3 regions of the Paenibacillus sp. J23TS9 genome follow, and region 2 is predicted to be linked to each of the others. Evidence: predicted binding sites of a transcription regulator. Region 2 holds the regulator's gene; each other region holds the start of a gene.
The links. Region 2 encodes LexA, which represses DNA repair genes until DNA is damaged. Its sites were predicted from a motif close to CGAACATATGTTCG; they were not measured.
Positions count from the first base shown of each region.

Region 1 (8,005 bases), on a different contig from region 2:
ATAGTTCTGGGCTTCGGGAATGGCAGGATTGAAATACAATTTACCGCCGTTCTTAACCACCCAGTCGGGATGAAGCCTTGCCGGATGGTTCGTTGACAGCAGTTCAGGCTTGTCGTGCATGCTGATCCGGTACGGATTAATCCAGCCATGAAATTCAAGATTCCGTTTATGCGCTTCATCAATCATAAACTTCAGCGGATCATATCCATCGCTTGGTGCCTTTCCCTGTTCTCCGGTCAACCAGTGCGACCATGGGAAATATTCAGACGGAAAGAAGGAATCGCTTGTCGGTCTTATCTGTACAAAAACCGCATTGATTCCGGTCTGTTTCAGCTGATCCAGCAGTTTAACAAAATCCTGTCTTTGCTGCTCAGGGTCGATTACATTCTTAGTTGGCCAGTCAATGTTCTCGACCGTGGAAATCCATGCGCCACGCAGCTCGCGTTTTGGATGTGCTGCCGGTTTTGTCACTACGAGAAGCTGCTGTGCTTTTTTCCCAGATACCTCTGCCGTGATCATGGTCGTTCCCGGTGCGATGGCTGTCATTTTCCCTGTCGCTGGATCAATGGTTGCAATATTGGTATTCATGCTTCCAAATGTGATCCCTGAAGTGATTTCTTTTTTTCCTTCAACTTTATAATCCCCATAAACTTTGGCTGCGGGTACATCTTCTCCGACGATCGCGGAGAACACATCCCCAATCTCAATCGTTTTCAGTTCCCCGGCCTTAACCTGTACCGTGTAGCTCGCTTCATGTCCTTCATATTTTGCCTTCACCATGGTCCCTCCTACTTGCAGGGCCCGGATTTGCTGCCCCGTTATTTCGGCGACCGCGTTGTCAGCTTCAACTTCAAAGGTCGCTTCCGCCGATACATCTACAGGCTCCCCGTCTCCAAAAACAGCAAATGCCTTCAAGTTGGCCGTTTCTGTCAGTACCAGCGAAGATGGTCCCTCAATCAGGATTCGCTCAGGCTGAGCAGGCTCTAACGAAACGACCAGCCGATACACAGCTGCATATTTGTTCTGATACGTGGCTATCAATTCGGTTTCCCCGGCAGCCAGTGCTGTAATCATACCGCTCGGATCAATCGTTGCCACAGTCTCATCAATGCTCGAAAAGGTGACGATACCACTGTCTGCGGGCTGCGGAGACGAATCACCCTTGCGAGTTATCAGCGCGCTGGCTTTCACGGTTTCGCCAATGCCCAGGGGCTTGACGCCAGACCACTCCAAACCGAAAATATTCGTGTCCTCGTAGATCATGCTCACCTGATCTACATATAAAGTTCCAGCCGTTTTCGTTCCCGTCTCGACCAAATAAATATAATTGAGCTTAATCGGATAATTACTGGAAGGAATATCAGCCGTGACGTAACGCCAGCCGTTCAAAACTTCGCTGCTGCCTGTAAAGTCGATTGTTAACAAGGCTCCCTTGCCATCCTGAATTTGACCGCGGATCCAGTGCTTTTTATCCTCGCCATACACCCAGAACCCGATTTTCTTCGGGCTGCCGGATATCTCGCGTCCGTCTTTTCCGTCCGGAGCTTTAAAGCGTATGTAAGCCGCCGAAGTACCCCCCTGATCAGTAAAGTCATATGTCAGCCTGCCCGCCTTCAGACCGTATTTAACCGGATTTGGACGCTCTACCGGGTCAATGCCAGCCGAATTGGCTGCAACAGTGGTTACTCTAAGATCTGTCATATCTTCAAAATCCTCGAAAACTTTGGCCCACTCGCTATTCACTGCTGTTTGCATAGCAGGGGGAGCCTTGACATTCACAGTGACTTCCGTTGTCAAACCACCGTATTCGGCGGCAACGACTCCCGTGGCTGGTTGTTCTCCAGCTGTCAGTGTTCCTCCAGCTATCTTGCCGATTTCGGGAACACCGTCCGTTTTGATGCTCCAGATCACCTCATGCTGCGGTATCTCCACTTCACTGCCGCCTGCATCATAGCCCTTTACCGTGAGCGCTATTGATGTATTCACGATTACCGTTATAGGTTCAGGCGATATATCCAAACGCACCACAGCAGCGTTTTTTTCTGCTTCTGTTTTCTCCTCGATTACTGGAAGTGCTTCACCTTGTGAACCCGAAGGAATGCCGTTATTATCTGTGCTTGGTGTCTCGCCTTCCCCAGTAACTGCCTCCTTATCATCCGGATTTGCAGCTTCAGCTTCCCCGCCATTCTCCAAATCTTCTTTACCGTTATTCTTTACGGGTGTATCTCCTTGCTCTCCATTAACTTCCTCCTCTGCTGCCGCTCCATATACAAAAGCGGGTGTATACGATATGAATGCGCTTACAATTAAACTTATTATGAGCATTACACTAAGAGGCCTACCCAACCATGATACCCGGTGTACCATACATGCACGTCCCTTCCCATAAATGAAGTTTTTCTTGCAAATCTTGAGCGCTTCATCATTATGAAGTTGCAACCACCCACTTTCTTGAAAATATGTTTTAATTATATAGTGCATTTTAAAACTTTACTACAAAAATTTAATTTAATAATTCGTTGTTTTTTGAGGTTATTTGCAATGAACTGGTCGATTGTTGATGCACTTTGACAGCGAACACCGTAGTGATAATGCTCTTCTTACTCAAAAAAACAGCCACCCCAACTTGGGACGGCTGTCTCTCCACGATTACCAATCTCCCTATTCGTTTTAGTACAAGGTCCAATAATCCGTATTTCCTTCCTTGATCACCAGCTGGTTCTGCTGCTTTCGGGCCTCCTCGATTGCCGGTTCTTCCCGCTCCCACTTTTCAATAATCACAATGCTCTGGAGATTCGCTTTATCCTTCCATTCAATATACTGCAGCTTTTCCAGCTCCCGCAGAGAGCGGTGAATCTCCTCTTTCCGTTTCCCTGTCTTAATTTCAAGCTCATGAATGGTCGGCAGCCTTCTCCGTCCGCTGAGATAGTTAAAAAGAATGCGCAAAATTTTCCGATCCATATCCGCCAGCATGGCAGTCACTCCCTACGCAATTTTAGCCGGCTGCCATGCCAGAATGCGGTCCAGACGGAATGTCCGCGGCGCTCCCGTTCGCAGGCATGTAGCACGTACGATTTGTCCGCGGATACCTTTGACCTCGATTTTGCGCTGTGTTATTTTTCCCGTTCGATCGAGATATACAATTTCCACCCTTTGACCGATGTATTTTTCCGGCATGACAACCCCTCCTAACAGAACTCTTGTTCTTATATTTTACCCGAACATCTGTTCTTTAATCAATGGTAAGTTGCTGCCAAAAAAAATATATTTACGAAAAGGCCCGGGTTTCACTTCTGCTTGATGCTTGCATTCATCCCCTGCCATCTTTTATCCGGTGACAGATGAATCCCCAACTGATCTACCGTCCGTACCACAATATGCGTGATCAGATCGTCGATGGTGGCCGGATGGTTGTAGAATGCAGGCATGGGTGGTAAAATCGTTGTCCCCATACGGGATAAAGCCAGCATATGTTCCAAATGGATATCGTTCAGCGGCGTTTCGCGCGTAAGCAGGATCAGTTTTTTTCGTTCCTTTAAGATGACATCCGCCGCCCGAGTGAGCAGGTTATCGCTTAGACCCATGCGGATGGAGGCAAGTGTCTTCATGCTGCATGGCGCCACGATCATCCCATCCACTTGAAACGATCCGCTGGAAATGGCTGCTCCCAAATCCTTGTATCCGTAGACGGCATCCGCCAGCTTTTCCACATCTTTTATCGTATAGGAGGTTTCATACTGGATGTTTGCAGCCGCCCAAGGCGAAATGACGGCATGCGTTTCGACGCTCGCCTCTTGTAACACTTGCAGCAGCCTGATTCCCAGAATGGCCCCCGTTGCCCCTGACATGCCTACGATGATTTTCATATGGCTTCACTCCTCCCAAGTCCCAGTTTCCGTATCCCGGCTTTCATTGGTAATTCACAAGCTTTCGACTTCTTCAAGCTTTTGATATACATCCCTGACACGCTTTTGGATTTCCTCCGGATAACCGGAAAAGGAAGCTTGCAGAGGCGTGTAGCCTGTAGGCCATGCATCCGAAGAAAGGCAATTATATACCACCTTGGTCGTCGCTGCTTTCTTCTTTTCGTCCTGATCCAGGTAAGCCACGAGCGGCAGCACAGGCTGATCCGCAAAATGGATGACTTTATCCGGATGGCTGCGGGTTGCTACGGCCCATACGACCTGGTCGATTCGGCTGGGATCGATATCGTCACTTACGACGATGACTTTCGGAATGTAGGAGCCACCTCGGCAGGCAAATACAACTTCACCTATTCTTTGGGCAAGCTCCTTCGAGTCGGAATATATTCCGGATGAGTCAACGGTAACGACAAGCCAATGGACGGCGGATTCAAACGGAATAAAACAGCTTCGAACAGGCAATCGATGTTGCCGCAATTCATGCTGAATGCTCGCGGCGATCGCGACGCCCCAGTTGGTGTGATTCTCCTCGGGAGGCGTGCCCGCAGCCACCACCGGCATGATCGGATCATGGCGGTGAGTCATCGCGGTCACCTGAAAACATGGTACTTCCTTGTGGTGCCCCACCCAAGTATATCCCGCGTATTCTCCCATGGGGCCTTCGGGGACGGTCTCATCCAATGAAACAAAACCTTCGATGACAATTTCGCTGTTTGCGGGAACCTTAAGATCATGGCTTTCGCAGCGGACGACATCCAGCGGCTTACCGAACCATCCGCCCAGCAAATCGGCTTCATTGGCATTGTCCGGTAGGGGATATCCCGCGATCATAGCGATAGCCGGGTCCACGCCGAGACACAGCGCAAACGGCATATTCTGCCCGAGCGCCCTCCACTGCTCATAGATTTTGCCGATGTGCTGGGAAGGCACGATGACGCCGGCCATTGTCTGTTTGCCATGGAGCATGACCCGCGTAATTGACCAGTTTACCCACGTGCCGTCCGGAGAACGCACGATTAAAACGCCGTACGTGTTGATATAGCGACCGCCATCGCCAACATGCAAGTATGGAACCGGAAGACTCGTCAAATCGATGTCCTCCCCGAATAGCTTGTTTTCCTTGCACGGCGCGTTAAGCACTTCCTGCGGTGGCAGCGGCGCTGCTTCGGGGAGATGGGACCAGGATTCAACAAGTTCTGTAATACCCATCTCAGCGGGAAGCCCCAGCGAAAGCGCAATCCGCAAAAAAGGATGCCGTTCGTGCGGACTGAGACCCACAGGCGCGCCGAGTACACGAAAGCCGGGAGCACTGTCCTTCACATTGCTGAATAGCGGCGCGGGTGAAGGCATTTCGTAGGCATAGCGGATCATTGCTCCCATTTCCAGGTTCCAGTCCACTTCCTGATCGATCTTGAGCAGGTCTCCGTATCGTTCCAAGGCCTCGATATATTCACGAAAGCTTGAAGAGGGTTTCTTTTTCGTTTCCATCATTAAACCTCCTGAGGTCGTTAAAATGTCTGCATAAAAAGCTTACATCCGTCCGTACATATATGTAAAATATATATTAATGATGTTTATAATATAAAAAATATATGCTGCGAAGAGGAGAAAATATGGATTTAAAAAAACTGCTGTATTTCGTCACTATCGTCGAGGAAGGACAAATCACCCGAGCCGCACATCGGCTGCATATCGCGCAGCCCCCGCTTAGCCTTCAGCTCAAATCCTTGGAGGATGAACTTGGTGTGACCTTAATCGACCGAGAAAACAAAAAGTTTGAGGTCACCCCGGTCGGCTGGACATTGTATAAACGCGCCCAAGAAGTCCTGCACTCGATGGATGGTATCGTCATGGAAATCCATGAACAGAAACATGGCATGCGAGGCAAGCTGTCCATCGGTACGGTGATGTCCTGTGTTCCCTACCTGCCTTCCGTTGTGAAACAGTTTCAAAAGTCCCATCCGCAGGTGACGTTCCAATTATGGGAAGACGACTCTTATCGGGTGGAAGAGCTTTTGCAGAATAAAAGAATCGAATTGGGTATCGTGAGGCTACCCCTGCAGTCGAGTTTATCCGACCATACTCCCGAGGTATCGATACATCGTTTGCAAACCGAGCCTTTGGTAGCCATTCCTCCGGGTTCATGGAATGGGTTTGATGATCCTCTCATCTCCATCGAGGAATTATGCCGTCATCCCCTATTGATTCTACGCGGGCAGGGAGACTATGGTGTTTATCATCGATTTATGGATGTCTGTAAAATTAGGGGTGTTGAGCCCAACATCGTATGCGAGAGCCCTGACGTATCGACTCTAATGCTCCTGGCAGATTCAGGCATCGGCATGGCGGTCGTACCCCGCTCAGCCCTGCTGCTTCGTCTGGAGCAGGTGAAACATGCCGAAATCGCCCCGACGATTGCATCGGATACCGCCATCATCACGCTTAAAGACCAATATCTCTCCATGGCCGCCCGTAATTTCAAGCAGCTTTTGATCGAATCCATGACGAACGATGGTTTTCTTCGCTAAGGATCTGCAACAAAAAAGGACGCTTCTCCAGCCCGAACAGGGCTGAAGGGAACCTAGTGATGCAAGGCTGTTTGAGCAAGATGATGCTTTTTTGCGCCGCAGCTCGGATTTGGGTTCGTTTGCGGGAGCTCACGCATCATGTTTGCCCCCTATGCAAAAAGACCTTTCGCAAGAATGAATATGCGAAAGGTCTTGGTTATGGATAAGCGAGTTATATGTTTTTCATGACTGCATGATCGCCTGCACGCGCCCCACGGTACCGTCGGTTAACCTTACTTTAATACCCCTTGTATGATTGGGCGAGTTGGTCAGCAGCTTTTGGACGATGCCCTGCGTGCGTTTGCCTGTACGCTGATCTTCTTTCTTCACGATTTCCACGGTCATTCCCGGCTTGATGTTGGCCCGGATCATATGCGGTCCCACGATGTTCACGTCCCTCTCTGTCTTACAGCCTGGGTAAAACAAAATTACAAGCGGCTGCTTTTGCCTATATCATATCATAAATGCAAATCGTTTTCCGTTCGGGTACAATAAGACAAAACGACATGTGGAGGCCTACTATGAATATGGAAGAAGAACAAAAACAACAAGCGATCCCGGCTGAAGATGAAGAAGGTAATTTTAAACTGCTCGATGTCGAACGCATACTTTCGATAACGTCTGAAATTGAAGATGACGAAGACAGTGCCGCTATTTTCCATTACGAAGACGGCAAGACATACAAATACGTTCACAGTGAGAAAGCAATGAAACAGTTTAGTGAGTGGATCCAACAAGGGGAAGGCTAAACCTAAAAGCAGATGATGCGAAGAGCTGCCGGTGGGCAGCTTTTTTTTGATATGCATACAGTCTTATGGATTCGAAAAAACGGGGACACGATCATACGTGTCCCCGTTTCGTCCGTAACGATTTAATAACATTTGCGGAATTGCTCACTACCCGTCCTTCTAATAGGACAAAATAGAGAGAGTACGGTTAAATTCACTGCTGAAGCAATCGACTCCACTTGCGCCAAAATCGCCAGTCCTGCGGGTGCTGCCGGTTCATGGCCTGCATGGCCTCATCGATTAATTGTTTCTGGCTGTCCAAGAGGTTGGCTTCATAAGGCGCGGATAGCCGTTTATATTGCCCGTTGCTGGACATTTGCCGACCCTTGTCATTGTCCCGCAGCATGATATCCAGATGATGAAGGATACGCTGCTTCAGTCTGGGATCATATACTGGACAAGCCGTCTCGACGCGGCGGGTGGTGCTGCGTGTCATTAAATCCCCTGACGAAATATAGATGGAGCAGTCCTCGTCCGCACCAAAACAAAAAATGCGGGAATGCTCAAGGAATCGTCCAACGATGCTGCGTACCGCAACGTTCTCCGTATGATCCGGGACCCCTGGCAGCAGGCAGCAAATCCCGCGAATGATGAGCTGAACGGGAACGCCAGCTTCCGAAGCTTCAGACAGCTTCTGCAGAATTTCGATATCCGTCAAGGAATTCGATTTCATCAGAATGCGGCAGGGCTCACCACGACGAGCTTTCTCGATTTCCCGATCCATGCA
Region 1 covers NZ_BOSG01000004.1:336,995-344,999, forward strand. Annotated here, with positions in the region: gene KJS65_RS23180 (family 10 glycosylhydrolase) at 1-2,325, opposite strand, end outside; gene KJS65_RS23185 (hypothetical protein) at 2,671-2,973, opposite strand; gene KJS65_RS23190 (WYL domain-containing protein) at 2,986-3,177, opposite strand; gene KJS65_RS23195 (flavin prenyltransferase UbiX) at 3,288-3,866, opposite strand; gene KJS65_RS23200 (UbiD family decarboxylase) at 3,921-5,414, opposite strand; gene KJS65_RS23205 (LysR family transcriptional regulator) at 5,537-6,451, shown strand; gene KJS65_RS23210 (YwbE family protein) at 6,674-6,883, opposite strand; gene KJS65_RS23215 (hypothetical protein) at 7,012-7,239, shown strand; gene ppk1 (polyphosphate kinase 1) at 7,433-8,005, opposite strand, start outside.
Region 1: a site for LexA is predicted at 3,219-3,232, ahead of KJS65_RS23190 (WYL domain-containing protein). Genes of this name have one in related genera too.

Region 2 (8,005 bases):
AAACCGAAGGATACGTTGCTGATACCGAGAATAGTCTGACATTCTGGCAAAGCTTCTTTAATGAGTCGGATTCCTTCTATGGTTTCCTTTGCAGATCCGATATACTGTTCATCCCCGGTACCCACCGGAAACACCAGTGTATCAAAAATCAGATCTTCCGCTTGCAGTTTGTATTTGTTCACGAGAAGGTCATGGGAGCGCAAAGCTACTTTCAGCTTATCGTCCCGATGAATCGCTTGCCCGGTCTCATCAATGGTGCCGACAACGACAGCTGCTCCGTATTTATGGATTAACGGGGTCACCCGTTCGAATTTTTCTTCACCATCTTCAAGATTAATGGAGTTAATGATCGACTTCCCTTGCGAGTATTGCAATGCAAGATCAATCACGTCCGCGTCTGTGGTATCGATCATGAGCGGCACTTTGACCTTTTTAGCGACCAGCTCCAGGAACAGTTTCATATCTTCCGTTTCATCACGGTCAGGATCTTGTACGCAAACATCGATGACATGAGCGCCATTCTTCACCTGTGCACGGGCTATTTCCGAGGCTTCTTCATATTTGCCTTCAACAATAAGGCGTTTAAATTTCCGCGAACCGAGTACATTGGTCCGTTCACCCACCATATAAGGCCGGTTATCGGATTCAATATAGACCGGATCAATTCCTGAAATCGCGGGTGAATGGGTGCCTTCCATTGGCCGCGGGCGATATTGACTCATCGTATCAGACAACGCTCGGATATGATCCGGGGTCGTACCACAACATCCTCCGGCAATATTCAACCAGCCCTGCTTCGCAAAGTCTTCCATTTTACGTGCAAGCGACTCCGGAGATTCATGATAATTCCCGTTTTCATCCGGAAGTCCGGCATTCGGATAGCAGCTGACTGCCGTTTTTGCCATGGCTGACAAGGAGCGGATATGATCCCGCATAAATTCGGGTCCCGTTGCGCAGTTCAAACCAACGGAGACCGGACTCAAATGCTCGAGCGAAATATAAAATGCTTCAATATTCTGCCCGGCGAGCGTTGTACCCATCGGTTCAATCGTACCGGATATCATGACTGGCAAGGTGACACCACTGTTATCAAATGCCCGGCGGATCCCGATACTTCCCGCTTTTACGTTCAGTGTATCCTGGCTCGTCTCCAATAGCAGCGCATCGACGCGGCCTTCAATTAAAGCAAAAGCTTGCTCTTCATAACTGATTATCAGTTCTTCAAAGGTTACGCCTCCGGTAACGGAAAGTGTCTTCGTTGTGGGTCCCATCGCTCCGATAACATATCTTGGCTTGTCCGGCGTGCTGAATTTATCAGCGGCCCGGCGGGCAATTTCGGCAGACTTCAGGTTAATTTCTCTAGCTTTTTCAGGTATATCATATTCCGCAAGTACAACGGAAGTAGCACCGAAAGTATTGGTTTCAATCAAATCGGCTCCCGCTTCCAGATACTGTTCATGAATCTCTTCAATGACATCCGGACGTGTTAGAACCAGCATTTCATTACAGCCTTCGAGTTCTTCTCCTCCAAAATCCTCGGGACCGAGCTCGACCTGCTGTATCATGGTACCCATGGCACCATCAAGTATTAATATTCGTTCTTTCATTATTTCCTGCAAGCCAGGTCTGTCCATGTAATTTCCCCCCTGCAAAACGTTAGCTCTTAGTTTAACAGAATCCTTTCTATTAGAAAAGTGTCAGAAAACGCAGTCATCCCTTATGCTAAGAAGGAAGATGCCATCGACAAAGAAAGACTGCTTCGTTATAATATGAATTAAACCAAGTGGAAAAGAGGGGTAAGCTAATGGCTGAAATCGTGATCCGTAATACGAACGAAAGAATCTCTGGTGACGATAATGTTCGTGAATTCTTAAACAATCAGAATGTACTATATGAAAAATGGGATGCTTCTAAGCTTCCTATCGAGCTTCAAACTAACTTTCAATTAAATGATGACCAAAAAAATGAAATTTTGAGCACATATGATGAAGAAATCCGCGACTTGGCCGCACGCCGCGGTTATCAAATTTGGGATGTTATTACTTTGTCGGATTCGACTCCAAACCTTGAGGATTTGCTTAACAAATTCGAAGAGGTTCATACCCATACGGAAGATGAGATCCGAGCAATTGTCGGTGGTAAAGGGATTTTTGTCATTAAGGGCAGTGATGATCTGGGATACTTTAATGTGGAGCTCGAGGCGGGTGACGTTATTTCTGTACCCGAGAACACCAACCACTTCTTTACATTGATGGATAACCGTAAAATTATTGCCGTCCGTCTCTTCATTGAAAAGAATGGCTGGGTTGCTTATCCTGTGGAAGATCCCAGCTTCCAAAAAGCATAATTGATTAATTGTATAAATTGTTAATTTCATTTATTTCACAAAAAAAGAACCTGCACTTTGTGAAAAGTCAGGTTCTTTTTTTAGTCCATATTAAAGACTGCGATTACTTGCTAACCGTCAGCTTTTTGGTAGGCATCGTATGCTGTGGGCCATAGGTTACATGAGAGGTAATGCTGTAGGTTCCATCACTATCAAATGTCTTCTCTAGAACATACTTTCCTTCTCCTGCATTTTCAGCCGGCACCTTTTCATGGTTGCTGCTGTCTCCCTCTTTTGTAATTTCAATCATCACTTCATCCGCTTTATCGACCTTTTTATTCTTTTGTGCCACATTTACTTCAATGGATACCTTTTGCCCTACTTTAACCTGTTCCGGTGTCCAGCTTAGATCGACAGTCAGCGGCTCCATCATGCCTTCATCCATATTCATCCCGTCATGCTCACTCTTGCTGCCGCAGCCTGCCAACGCCAGAATAACAAGTAAAATAACTCCCGTTAACCATATTCTGTTCTTCATATTTGTCACTCCTTAAATCAATTTCCATTATTATGTACGCTTGGTTATACCGCGCCTTATTTATTATACATACTTTTAACTCTTTCAAAACGCAAGCCTGTTCACAATTTGGTGACAAATATCACTCATAAAGCATGTCATTGAGATAAGCTTCTCTTAATACCAAAAAAGTCTGTTTCGGCGCAGCAAATCATGCATCACCAAAGCAGACTTTTTAATTAAAGCTTACAGCACAGCATTATAAAGTTTCCAAAATACCATGAAGCTCTGACAAATGCTTAATCACATGATCCGGCTGTATATTAGAGTGGTAGGGCTTCCCGTTGCGGTTGATCCAAACCGTGTTTAATCCAGCGGCAAGTCCGCCCTTCATATCCGTGGAAAGCTTGTCGCCTACCATCACGGCTTCCTCAGGCTTGATGTTTAAACGGGAAAGGGCATGTTCAAAAATGCTTGGATCCGGCTTGCCTTTGCCAAAACTGCCCGAAATAACGATTTCATCAAAATAGGGAGCCAGTGCAGGTACACCATCCAGCTTCTCCTGCTGCAGTCCTGGACATCCATTCGTCAAAAGCAGGAGTTTATAACGTCCTTTTAGCTCATCAAGCACCTGAAAGGTTTCTTCATACACATGCGGACGAGCACGTCTTTCTGCTCCAAACTGTTCTGCCAGCTGCTGAGCCAACTGCTCATCCTCCACACCCATTGCACGGAGTCCGCGCTGCCATGCTTCTTTTTGATAACCAGGGACGATCTGTTCCATCCGGCGGAATTCAGGCTGTTCACCCGCTGTAAATTTACCCCATAGTGCTTCAAAAGGATTGATTCCGATCATGGCAGTAAAAGCGTAGGTATCGTAAGTTTCATACAAAGCTCTGGCCTCTTTGCGGACAGCCGTTTCCAGCGCTTGCGAATCAATCCCCGTTTTCGCAGCAGCTGTGTCGCAGGTCGCCCGAAAAGATTCCTCCACGCTCCGCTCATCCCAGAGCAGCGTATCGTCCAAATCAAAAAATACAGCGGTTGTCCCCATCTTCATCCATCCCTCTCCCATGTTTATCTATTATTTTTCAAATGGAATATCAAAAGTATTAGCGAAACGCTCCAAGCGTTCACCCATGGCTGCAGTATCATAACGATTAATCAATCGGGTGAAGACCCAGTTGCCGCCTTTACTTACTTTACCTTTCTTGCCCTTTGCACCCTTAAGTTCAATAACTACAGAACCGGAACCAACTTTAATGCTAGCGATTTGGTCAGCCGTGAGACGGCGATCCCTGTTGAATTTAATTGTAGAGATCGAATTTTTATCCACCTTGAGAAAAGGTCTCCGCAGAAAAATAACCACCGCAAGTAAAATATACAGTCCGACCACAATCCAAGTTAATGAAGTGCTCATCGCCTGCTGCTGACTAGCCATTCCCAGAAGCACATATATAGCGGCCAGTGCAACTAATGTTACCGGAAGAACGAAATTCCGGCCTCTGAAAATATCCGCTGTTGCAGATCCTTTCGAAGCATAGATTGAAGGTTTTCCATCCTTCTTGCGCTGCTTGTTTAAATGAGATGTGTTTTTCTGAACCATTCTTTCCCAGGAACGGGACATAGTTGTTCCCCCTTAACCATCTTGTCATGTATTTTACTTGCGCTTACCGTCCTGCTGGTCCTCGACCCATTCGATGGATTCCAATTGGGATTTAAAATTGCGGCGGACGTTCTGGAGGTATTGTTCGCGCAGTTTAGCACGTTCCTCTGTTTCTTCCTTTGTCAGACCCGTTTCCTTCTGCTTACGGGCAAGCTCGTTAATCCGCTCAACTAAGCTGTCGATATCCATACACTACTCCTCCATTATTCAATTCATACCTAACTTTGCCATGAGAAAAAGAGCTTGTCAAGGTATGAACCTTTCCAAGCTCTTCTGGTATAAAAACTATTAATATAAAGGAAGAGATAGAACGTCTCCGGCTTCAATTCCACTGGTCTTTAAATGGTTCGTTTCCTTAATAATACGAATAAAAGCGCGTGTATCCATGTCCTTCGGTTTGTATTCCACAGCGATTCCCCAAAGCGTGTCTCCCTGGGAAACAACCACCTGCTCCATCGGAATCTCATCCTGGGGAGAACCAGCAAATACTCTTACCATGCCCGTACAACCAGCGATAATAATTACAGCAGCCAACAAAAGCTTGAATAGCAGGCGGCGTGAGAACATGGCTTGTATTGCTTGAAAACGTTCCGTAGTCTTTATACCGCTGCTTGCAGTTTCAATAAAGTCATTATTATAAATACTCTGATATGTAGTGTGTCTTAACATAATAAGATTCCTCCAAACATTTGTTCTTGTATAAAACCAATATAACACGAACACATGTTTTGTTCAATACTTTTTTCGAACGATTGTTCCCAGAACTATTGTTCCTATTTATTTGAGTATCGCTCGTGTCCGAATAGCGGCCCTGAAACTGCAGTATTTAGACTGAAATCCTTTCGCTCATCCATATTTTAGATTCGGAGAGATGGCATCAAATTTTGAATTCCTGATTTTAGAACTTGTGTTTGTACGAACGGTAGTTCTATGTTATAATTTTACCAAACGTTACTAATGGGGTTGATGGGGAATGTCGAAGATATCTAGCCGGCAGCAAGCGATATTGGAATTTATCAGAAATGAAGTCCGGGCCAAGGGTTATCCGCCTTCCGTTCGTGAGATCGGTGAAGCCGTAGGACTGGCTTCGAGCTCAACTGTTCATGGTCATCTGGACAGACTTGAGAAGAAGGGCTTAATCCGTAGAGACCCTACGAAACCTCGCGCCATTGAGATTCTGGGTCAGGAAGAGTCCGAGAGCAGTAACCTGTTCACACATACGATTGCAAGAGTTCCTGTGGTTGGTAAGGTTACAGCCGGTGTACCTATTACCGCAACAGAGAATATTGAGGATTATTTCCCTCTTCCCCAGCATTTTGTCGGGGATGAGAAAGTATTCATGCTTTCAGTAATGGGAGATAGTATGATCGAGGCAGGCATCCATAATGGCGACTATGTCATTGTGCGTCAGCAGCAGACCGCAGATAACGGAGACATTGTTGTTGCGATGACCGACGAGGATGAAGCTACAGTCAAGACTTTCTATAAAGAGAAGGATCACATTCGTCTACAGCCAGAGAATCCGTCCTATACGCCGCTAAGGCTGAATCATGTGACGATCCTTGGCAAGGTTGTCGGGTTGTTCCGGGATATTCATTAATGAAGTAATTTATGCCGTTCATATGTACAAGCCCTTGTTCTTTCGAAGAGAACAAGGGCTTTTTATTACTCTCAAATTAACTGCCCTTGCTGCCACAAACTTGCTAGATGTCCAAGCAGACTTTGGGTCTGATGCACTCCCGGATCTGCGTTCATCATCAAGACCGCTCCTCTGCCTATCTTCGGATACGTAATCAGCATACACTGATATCCTGCTCCCCAGCCAAGAGACGAAACTTCGAGCTCACCATCAGGGGATTCCAGAAATACACCAAGACCCGTCCACTTGAAACAGCCTTGGGGTTTGATCATTTCGTCAGCTGTTTCAGCAGAGATGCCAAGCCTGCTATTTCCCTGAAGTGAAGAAAGGAATTCCTCAACTAACAAGGCCAGATCCGCAGGCGTTGTCCACAGCCCGGCTGCTGCCGGATACGGGTATATGGGATGAGATTCCTTCAGACGTACTCCATGCTTATTATGTCCAACCGCTGAACCCATCCGGATCTCCGACTGGGATGTAACAATGATACTGTTGTTCATATGTAACGGTTCAAATAACTTTTCTTGAAGAAGCTTATCAAAGGACTCCCCAGTCACATCCTCGATCATCAGCTGGATAATGCAAAAACCCGTATCCGAGTAAATAAATTGACTGCCCGGCTCTGCCATCAATTCAATCGGCTTTTGGCAGTAGTAAGTCATACCTCGAAGCAGCTTAGCCATGTCCGGAGAACCGTATTCGTGAATATACTGACCAAAGCCTCCTTGGGGGTCAGCGAACCCCGCCTGATGGCAGAGGAGTCTGCGAAGAGTAACCGTTCGTGAATTAAAACTTGGATGTTCGGGGATATTCCATGAAATCAGGAAGTTGCCCACATCTTCATCCAGACTTAGAAGCCCCTCCTCAACCAATTGAAGCGCGAGTATACTCGCAGCAAATTTACTGATGGAGCAAGCATTAAACAGCGTATTAGATTGAATAGGATCCCCGCTTCCCGCTTCCACCTCTCCCCAACATTCATGATGGCTCAGCTTCCCCTCGCTGATAAAAGCGATGCTTAGTCCGGGTATATTGCTCTCCCTCATCCGTTCGGCGATATTCCGAATATCCTTTTTCAAATTGAAATGCCTCCATTCTATCACGCTCGATGTACCTCATAAATCAATTATAGAACATTTGTTCCTATTTATCAATAAGCGGCATTATAATCACATCTTCACTGTTTTAATGCATGCAAAAAAGCCCTGTCACATTGAAATGACAGAGCTTTAATAAATAGACACACATCCGATTTGTTTTGCTGTTTCTAATGGCATGCTCGGCTCATGCTGGATTCCGACGCCATACGCTGCCGGTATTCTGTCGGTGTAACATTCATGCGCTTGCGGAATACCTGTGTGAAGTGCTTTACATCCTGGTAACCGATTTTTTCTGCAATATCAACCAGCTTAAGCTGGGTATGCTCCAGAAGATGGATCGCCTTTTCCATTCGAAGGCCTGTTACATATTCCTTGAATCCGCTGCCCGTTTTTTGTTTGAACACCTGACTGAAATAGGCCGGATTCAAAAATACGACTGAAGCCACCTTTTCAAGGGTCACATCGGTATTATAATTCGCCCGGATATATTGCACAGCAACTTCCATCGCCCTGTTGCCACCGGGTGCGTAGTAATCAAATTCCAGTGTGCCTGAATCGCGCCCCATTTTCTGAATCGTCGCGGGGATACTGTTAAAATCACTGATCACATCCGATAACTGAATTTGAAATGGAACCTTCACATATTTTTTCAGGTGCATCCGCAGTTCATCCGTTAAAATCTTTATCCCATATTTCGCATCAACGGTGATCAGACCAAGCAGACTTTTGCCGTCCAAACTGGTGACGAACCCTTCACCAT
Region 2 covers NZ_BOSG01000001.1:1,026,720-1,034,724, reverse strand. Annotated here, with positions in the region: gene metH (methionine synthase) at 1-1,634, opposite strand, end outside; gene KJS65_RS05075 (1,2-dihydroxy-3-keto-5-methylthiopentene dioxygenase) at 1,805-2,347, shown strand; gene KJS65_RS05070 (FixH family protein) at 2,451-2,864, opposite strand; gene KJS65_RS05065 (HAD family hydrolase) at 3,103-3,894, opposite strand; gene KJS65_RS05060 (hypothetical protein) at 3,925-4,467, opposite strand; gene KJS65_RS05055 (DUF896 domain-containing protein) at 4,501-4,695, opposite strand; gene yneA (cell division suppressor protein YneA) at 4,795-5,175, opposite strand; gene lexA (transcriptional repressor LexA) at 5,480-6,106, shown strand; gene KJS65_RS05040 (serine hydrolase domain-containing protein) at 6,178-7,224, opposite strand; gene KJS65_RS05035 (response regulator transcription factor) at 7,413-8,005, opposite strand, start outside.

Region 3 (8,005 bases), 1.9 Mb from region 2:
GACGAATCCAGCGTGAGGATGTGACATATGGCAGCAGCAGGCTCCAGCAAATCTGGAACGCCGCCCGGCAGGAAGGCTCCGCTCTTTATCTCTTCGAGCAGCCCGCTGCTCTGCAGCGTGAAACGCTCTTCTCTGCCGCCTATGAGCCATGGCTCGGGGTATGCTTCAAAGCCGAAATGGCCTGCGATGTGAAAAAGGAAGAGCTTCATTTTGTCGGAATTTCGCTTGTCTCGGGCAGGATCATCTCCCATTTTCCTGAACGGTTAAAAGGTCTGACCATGAGCCCCCGTCTGCCCGAGAACATCCATATACAGCCAGCGTCGATATCACTATCCCAGGCTTCCAGCTCGCTGGAAGCCTATATGACCCGGTTGCTTGCAGACATGGATTATGGTTGGGCTGAGCAAGCCAAAGAACGTCTGAGTGAAGAGCTTGCTGTGATCGACATCTATTATGAGGATCTGCTCAAAGAGCCGGATGAGGAAAAGTTGGTAGGGATCCGTGAGCAATACGGCAACAGACGCAGTGAAACGACATGGCAATACGAGCCCAAGGTACATTTGTCCGCCATAACCTGCGGTCTGTTTCACCTTCGGTCTGCCCGCTAGATGCTATTAGACCTTCCTCGCTAAAAGAAGGCAAAAATAGAACCGGATAATCATATGGCTGCGCGACAGCTTGCAACAGCCTTTTCAGAGCTTGTCCCCTACAATTAAAATTAACTTTGAAACACAAGAAAGGTGAATTGAATGAATATTCTCTCCTTCACCACGAAAGCCGCTATAGTCCTTCTCCTTGCAGAGTGCCTTCTATCGAATGGCATGAGTACAGCGGAAGCATCGGGCAAAGTCACATCTGTCAAGCAAAGTATCTCTATAAATACAGCATCTGCTCTGAAAAATATGGTGTTCGATCAAAAGAAGGCCGCTGTCCCTTCCTCACTGCAAAGCTTTACGAAGGATGTGGTTAATGAATTATCCGGGCAGGATTCGTTTGGCATGTGGAAAAATGCGAGTATCTCTTATGACCCTCTGGGCCCGGGCACACGCAGCTGGCTGGCTACGGTAAGCCAAAATGGCAAACCCATCGGTTATTTAATTCTGACTTCGACTGACGATGGGAACTATATGTTGAGTGAGTACGGCCGGGATGAATCCATGCCGTATAACTCCCAGGCCCTTTATAGCCGTTTGAAGCAGCTTGGCATCCTGACCGCAGGTTCCAAGCTCCCGGCAGGTACAAGTATCGATGCCCAGTATTCTACACTGCTGCCGGTATGGAAAGTCTCAGTACCAGGCAAAAAGGCGGTTTATATTCATGGAATAATCGCTGAGGAGCTGCCTTTAGAAACAGCCCCTGCTGCGGATATGGAAAACGACGGCCTGACTCCCCATCCTGGAATTCACCTCACAAGCACAATTCTGCCTGAACAGCAGCGGGACAGCGATCCATACGACAACCTATTATGGCTCAAATCGCCTAAGCTTTCATTGAAGGGAACGAATGACCTGATGCAGGCTGTCAAATCGGAGCAAAGCAGTCTTGTGTTCACTTCCCCAGGCCATAATGCGAATTATGGCGCGCCTTTTGCCATCACCGGTCTCCACTCTTGGTCGGTAACAGAAAATAAAGGAATTGTACTCTATGCTGCATCAGGAGCGGCCGGCACCCGTTATTTACCGGCTTCCGCACTCCTTTCGCATGGCGAATTTCGCAGTATGAACTTATCCCATATGTAACAAATTAAAAAAGACACCAGGGCCGGTTTGAAATACGGTCTTGGCGTCTTTTTGATTTGCCCTATATTTTCTTTTTCTTTCTAGGTTGCCGCTTCATCAGCGTCAATCCTAACGGTATCATACCAAACCATTTTTCACCCCAAGGCTCCCTCGGCTTGGTGTGCCGAAGCCGCTCTTCCTTAGGTGTCTCGATGAATGTCACGACACGCTCGGTAATGTATTTTACAAGTTCATCTCCGCTGGCCATTGTGCATCCCCCCGAAGTTTTGATGCTTATAGCTTGTGCAAATCCGCAGCTTTTTAAACGAACCGTACTTTGGACGCATATCCTCTATTCCTCTGGCACTTCTTTATTTTTTAAGTTCCGTTAAATGCATTTATTTCCGATTTTTGCACATTATAAAGCTGTACTAGAGTTTATTGGAAAAATCAGCACCTTTAAATAAGAACTTTAATCCATGAAAGGATGGCCTTTACGTATGAATAAGCTTCTGCAGCTGACCATCTCCGCCCTTATTGCGGCATCTCTTGTCCTAACTTTTCCCGTACAGGCCATGGCGAAGTCCGGCCCGTCCGAAGAGGTAAAAGAACATCCTGCATTCCCGCGGGATGTCATCATTGTTGATGCAGGTCATGGCGGTATTGACGGAGGAACCTCGTTTCAGAACATTCTGGAAAAGGATATCAATCTTGCGATCGCGCAAAAGGTATTCATGCTGCTGCGCAGTCAAGGTTATCATGCTGTATTAAATCGGACAGGTGATTATGCCCTCAGCGATGATAATCACTGGTTAAACAGCCGATCCAGACATCAACGTGATCTGGCCCAGAGGAAGGAGCTTAGCCAGCAGATTCCTACGCTGGTTGTCGTGAGTCTGCATGTAAACTGGGGACGAAATACATCCAAGCGCGGCGGACTTGTCCTCTTTCAGGATGAAGGTCGCAGCGTCCTGCTTGCTTCAGCCATTCAGCAGCAGCTGGATCAGCTTTACGGGAATAAAGGTTCCATCAAACATGGAAGACCCTTTTACCTGCTTAACCAGGTAGCCGATCCGGCAGTCATTGTCGAAACCGGTTTTCTGAGCAATGCCGAGGATCGCAATATGTTGACAGACCGTAGAGAACAACTGAAGATTGCCAAGGCCATTGCAAATGGAATCAGTTATTATTTGACGGTAATATAGGAGAAGGCTGCCAGCCCCAGATATCCCGCACCAGGTCACTGATGCCCACAAAGGTCACACGGCCCTGCATGCTGGCTGCACTGCTTCTCAATACCTCGGCCGTTTTTTTGCCTTGGGTTCCAACATGCCCGATGGTCACGCAGTTATCATGCTCTTTGGCAAAATCCTCCACTGCCCTCATTTGCTTGCTGATATGACTGGCAGTATGGAAATCATCAAGGAAAATATGATTGGCAACCGGCGGCATTCCCATATTCACAGCAAGCTTGCCTACAATTGAGTGGTAGTTCGTTTTGCTGTCAACGAAAAAGAGACCTCTCTCCCTGCACACTTTAAGCACAATAGACATGATCCGTTCGTCGCCTGTAATTTTCGACCCCATGTGGTTATTCATACCAATGGCATATGGAACGTTATCGATGGCGTCCTCAACCTTCCTGCGTACTTCATCATCACTCATATTGGCTGTGATTGCTCCTGGACCCAGCCACTTGGGATTGCCCTGCTTGGGTTCCATCGGCATATGAACAATAACATCATAGCCTTTCTTATGGGCAAGCTCAGCATCACTGCGAGTTGTGGGCAGAAAAGGCATGATCGCTACAGTCAGCTTAATGGGCATAGACAACATCTCTTCCGTCCCACCTTGTCCGTTTCCAAAATCATCAATAATAACAGCTATTCTTTTTTCCTTCTTCGCAGGACTTTGTTGACTTGGCGAGTTCTGTTCTTCCCCTGAAGGTATTCCAATGTTCACACTGTACTTATCTGATTCGGAAAGTTCGGCAAATGCCGGAGATACCGATGCGGATATGAGGAGCAAAGCCAGTCCTGCCGCCTTAATACAGACGCTCCATTCGTATATATTCCGTGATTTCAAGCCTTTCTTCCTCCTTCTTGTTGCAACGTTTATCGTTTACCTCATTGTTTGAGAAAGCAGGAGTAAATATGTATTCACATGAAAAAAGACGTTTTGGACTTATGTCCAAAACGTCTTTTATAGGATGCGGTCGAGAGGACTCGAACCTCCACGGGGGTTAGCCCACACGGACCTGAACCGTGCGCGTCTGCCAATTCCGCCACGACCGCATATGTATTATGTCGCTTTGTCGTTTCAAACTCATTCGCGGCGACAAGATATATCTTATCACACCAATAAAACATAGTCAACACTTTTCTTCGAAAAAATGATTAGTGGATGATTTGGGAGAAAAATACCAATCAAAAAAGTATTGATTAAAATACAGTATAACGGGTAAAATAAGAACACAAGTTCGTATAAGGCGGTGATTTCATTGACTGCTCCAGGCATAACACGTGAAGAATTGTCGCTAATCAAAAGCTTCCTGCTCCTGCAGTTCATTCATAAAGTATTTGAGCGGGACCTTCGAATTATGAAGGAAAGTGGTGTGTTTAAAACCCCGGAGCTGTACATGGAAGTACTCGCTAAGGGTGACCGTCAAACCTTGATGCTTCTGACCGAGGTCAAACGTGAATTTAAAAACCGCAGAATTCGAGTGTACCAAGTCGCACAGAATGAGCGTGGAATTGAGGCCGAATATGTATGCAGAGGATATACAGGAGAAATGAATATTTTATGGCCAGCTTTTCGCAGTGAGATGCTCGCCAGAATGAAAGCTTATTTAGGCCTACAGCCTTCTTCTGAGCCAATTGGTTATGCGCCAGAACCTCATTCCACATTCACCATTTCTCCTACGTAAAGATGGTCAGCACTCAAAAAAGCCGCTTAACCATCAAGCGAGGCCTGAGTGGACAAAGCGGCTGTTCGAGCTTTATATGGATCGAATTTGTCACTATCATTTCCTGGTCGGTCACTCCCCTTGGAGCGAGCTTCATTAAGCTTCAGGATTCGAGCGAGGCTCGTCCACTGGCTCATAGATGTAGCTGCGGTCAAGCTTAACCACCTTCCGGTTGCGGCGGCGGATCATCACCTGCTCTTCGTTCCAGGCGACCACAATCCCTTTGACATCATTGGCTTCCATATTATCGCGAACCACCCTAACCATCTCTCCGGAAAGTCGGTACTGGTTTAACTGCTCATCGGTAATCATCATCCCCATCTCCTTTCCTTTACTCACAAAAAAAGACCTAAATGGGCCCATTTAGGTCATATCTTTTGCAGCAGATTCCTGCCTGAATTATTATCTAAACGGCAAATTAACGTTGCGCATGTTCTCTGCTGTCATTTTTCTCAAACCAAAAATCGAGAACGGTCGAAGACATCACCCGTTTTTCTACATACTCCACTTGATGAGGGTTAAACAATTCCTTCCAGGAAAAGTCAAGCTCATCACACATACGCACGATGGTCAGCAGCTCTGACCAGGCGACATAGCGTTTGTACCAGAAAAATTGAGGATGCTCCATAATATAGGGATAAAGATCATCGAACTCCGTATGTTTACAATCCAAAGCGCGTTCAAAATGATCCTTAGCTGCAGCCAGTTTATCGACAAAATACTGCTCGGTTACCGGTTCTTTCCCCATTGTACTGCCTCCCCTCTTCGTGATCTCAAGTATATTATAAGCGAAAATAACGCTACTTGAAAGGAATTGTTTATATTTGGACGATTAGTCTGCAAAAGTTATAGCGCCGTTATCCAGAGACTCAATCCGTACCAGCGATTCAAGCCGGATGCCTTGTTCACGTATGGCACGTGCACCAGCCTGGAAGCATTTCTCCACAACGATGCCAAGTCCAACCAGTTCAGCACCTGAACGGCCGATAATCTTCACGAGCCCTCTCGCTGCATCCCCGTTGGCGATAATATCGTCGATAAACAATACTTTATCCTGTTCTTGGATGTATTTACGCGAAAGCATAATATCGGTGACTATTCCTTTGGTAAAGGACGGAACACGCTCACATAAGGCGTCTGGATCAGCCAGGAGCGTTTTTTTGCGGCGAGCGAACACCAAGGGTACACCCAGTTCCAGCGCCGTGGCAAATGCGACCGCAATGCCGGAGGATTCTACCGTAATCACCCGGGTAACGCCCATGTCTGCGTAACGGGCGGCAAATTCACGGCCCATCTCCATGGTCAGCTCAGGATCGACCTGATGATTCAGCAGTCCGTCCAGATTTAGCACCTGCTCCGACATGACGGAGCTCTCTTCGATAATTCTTTGCTTTAATTTATCCATTCCATCAACCCCCAAGACGGCACTTCTACTTTTTGACGTAAAAATAACATAACCCTTGTTCACATATCAAGAATAAATAACACATTCACGAATGTTTTTAATCATCGTTTTTTCCACCAGATGATACCCGCACTTACAAGAACGATCAATGTGATTATGGAAATACCAACCCGTAGGGTCGAGCGCTCCATCATGACAGCAATCTCATTCCAGTGGTACCCGACAGCATGACCAATCAGCAAGAAAGTTGTGCAGAACAGCAGTGCACCTGACGCCGCATAGAGTAGGTAACGACCGAACGGCACTTTGGATATCCCAGCCATATAGGAGGACAAATGACGAAGTCCTGGAACAAAATAACCAAGTACAATACTCCAGGAACCGTAGCGCTTAAACCAAGCTTCCGTGGACTGCAGGCGGGTCGGTGTCATTCGGATCCATTTGCCGTAGCGGTCCAGAAGCGGTTTTCCTAGTTTCCGGCCCAGTGTGTAACTGAGCATCATACCTGTCATACTGCCCAAAAATGTAACCGCAAGCGCTCCTGCAAAGTGGAAATGTCCCTGCGCAATCATTCCGCCGAAGGTTGCGATCAACGTCTCATCCGGAACAGGAATTCCCAAAATACCTAAAGCCAGCAGCACAAACAGTGCGATGTAACCGTATTGTGTCAGGTAAATCATAATTTCTGTCAAGCGTTATACCTCTCTTTTCTCTTGCGGTTCTGCGGTTTGTCTTTTCTCACGCGAGGTCTAACCGTTTTTTTGGACATGTAGAGTCATGTCCTTCCTGTCCCCATCATAACCTGTACTAAGCGAAGTACACAATAGCGCCGCTTTAAAGCAGGGAGGATCATATGAAAACCGGGATACGTATCTTTCAAATCGCTTTTACATACATCGGTACCATCGTCGGAGCCGGGTTCGCCACCGGACAGGAAATCATCCAATTTTTCACCCAATACGGCAAATGGGGTGCCCTGACCATTATGGTCGCTACGGCCCTGTTTATCTGGCTCGGAACGAAAATGATGCTGATGTCACAACGAATTTCAGCCCGGTCCTATGAAGATTTGAACAAACATCTCTTCGGACAAAAAGCAGGCGCTGTCATTAGTCTTGTTATGCTGGTTGTGCTGATCGGAGTGAACAGTGTTATGCTTGCCGGTGCGGGCTCGGTATTTATGGAGCATCTCAACATGCACTATCAGACAGGCCTTCTGTTAACGATCATTGGCACCTATCTGCTGCTGAAGCGCGGTATTCATGCCATCATGCAGATCAACAGTATCGTTGTACCTATGATGCTAACCCTTTCTGTTCTTGTTGTTATGAATACGATCAAGCTGCCCACGGCAGACCGCTTCCTTAGCCTCTCAACAGATCATAACATGGTTGCAGTCTGGTTTTCTCCCATTGTCTATACCGCCTTTAACCTTGTGATGGCTCAAGCGGTGCTTGTACCCCTCGGAAGTAAGACGGAGAGCAAAACGGCAGTAAAATGGGGCGGTATTGTGGGAGGTATCGGCGTCGGGCTAATGCTGCTGTCTGCCCATATCGCGATCTCCGCACATATGCCGGGCATCCGGCAGTATGAAATTCCTATGGGAAGCATAGCCTCCCATCTCGGTGCAGTCGTCCAGACCATTTATGTGGTGCTTATCTTCATGGAAATATTCAGTACATTTGTTGCTGATATATATGGAGTTACACTTCAGCTGCAGCAGCATATCAAGTTATCTCCAAAGCTCATTTCAGTCATGGTCATGTTCATTTGCTTCATGCTCAGTCAGTTCGGATTCAGCTCACTCTTGTCCATCCTGTATCCGGTGTTCGGTTGTCTGAGCATCATCTGGGCCGTAAAGCTGGTGCTTAAATCCGAATGATCTCAGCTTGTGGAATGCTAGCCTGAATATGATCC
Region 3 covers NZ_BOSG01000001.1:2,890,430-2,898,434, forward strand. Annotated here, with positions in the region: gene KJS65_RS13530 (YqhG family protein) at 1-608, shown strand, start outside; gene KJS65_RS13535 (hypothetical protein) at 750-1,739, shown strand; gene KJS65_RS13540 (YqzE family protein) at 1,801-1,986, opposite strand; gene KJS65_RS13545 (N-acetylmuramoyl-L-alanine amidase) at 2,219-2,923, shown strand; gene KJS65_RS13550 (divergent polysaccharide deacetylase family protein) at 2,898-3,803, opposite strand; tRNA gene KJS65_RS13555 (tRNA-Leu) at 3,929-4,012, opposite strand; gene KJS65_RS13560 (YhjD family protein) at 4,210-4,644, shown strand; gene KJS65_RS13565 (hypothetical protein) at 4,780-4,995, opposite strand; gene KJS65_RS13570 (hypothetical protein) at 5,102-5,431, opposite strand; gene KJS65_RS13575 (xanthine phosphoribosyltransferase) at 5,516-6,088, opposite strand; gene KJS65_RS13580 (DedA family protein) at 6,190-6,780, opposite strand; gene KJS65_RS13585 (YkvI family membrane protein) at 6,942-7,970, shown strand; gene KJS65_RS13590 (AAA family ATPase) at 7,957-8,005, opposite strand, start outside.
Region 3: a site for LexA is predicted at 4,187-4,200, ahead of KJS65_RS13560 (YhjD family protein). Genes of this name have one in related genera too.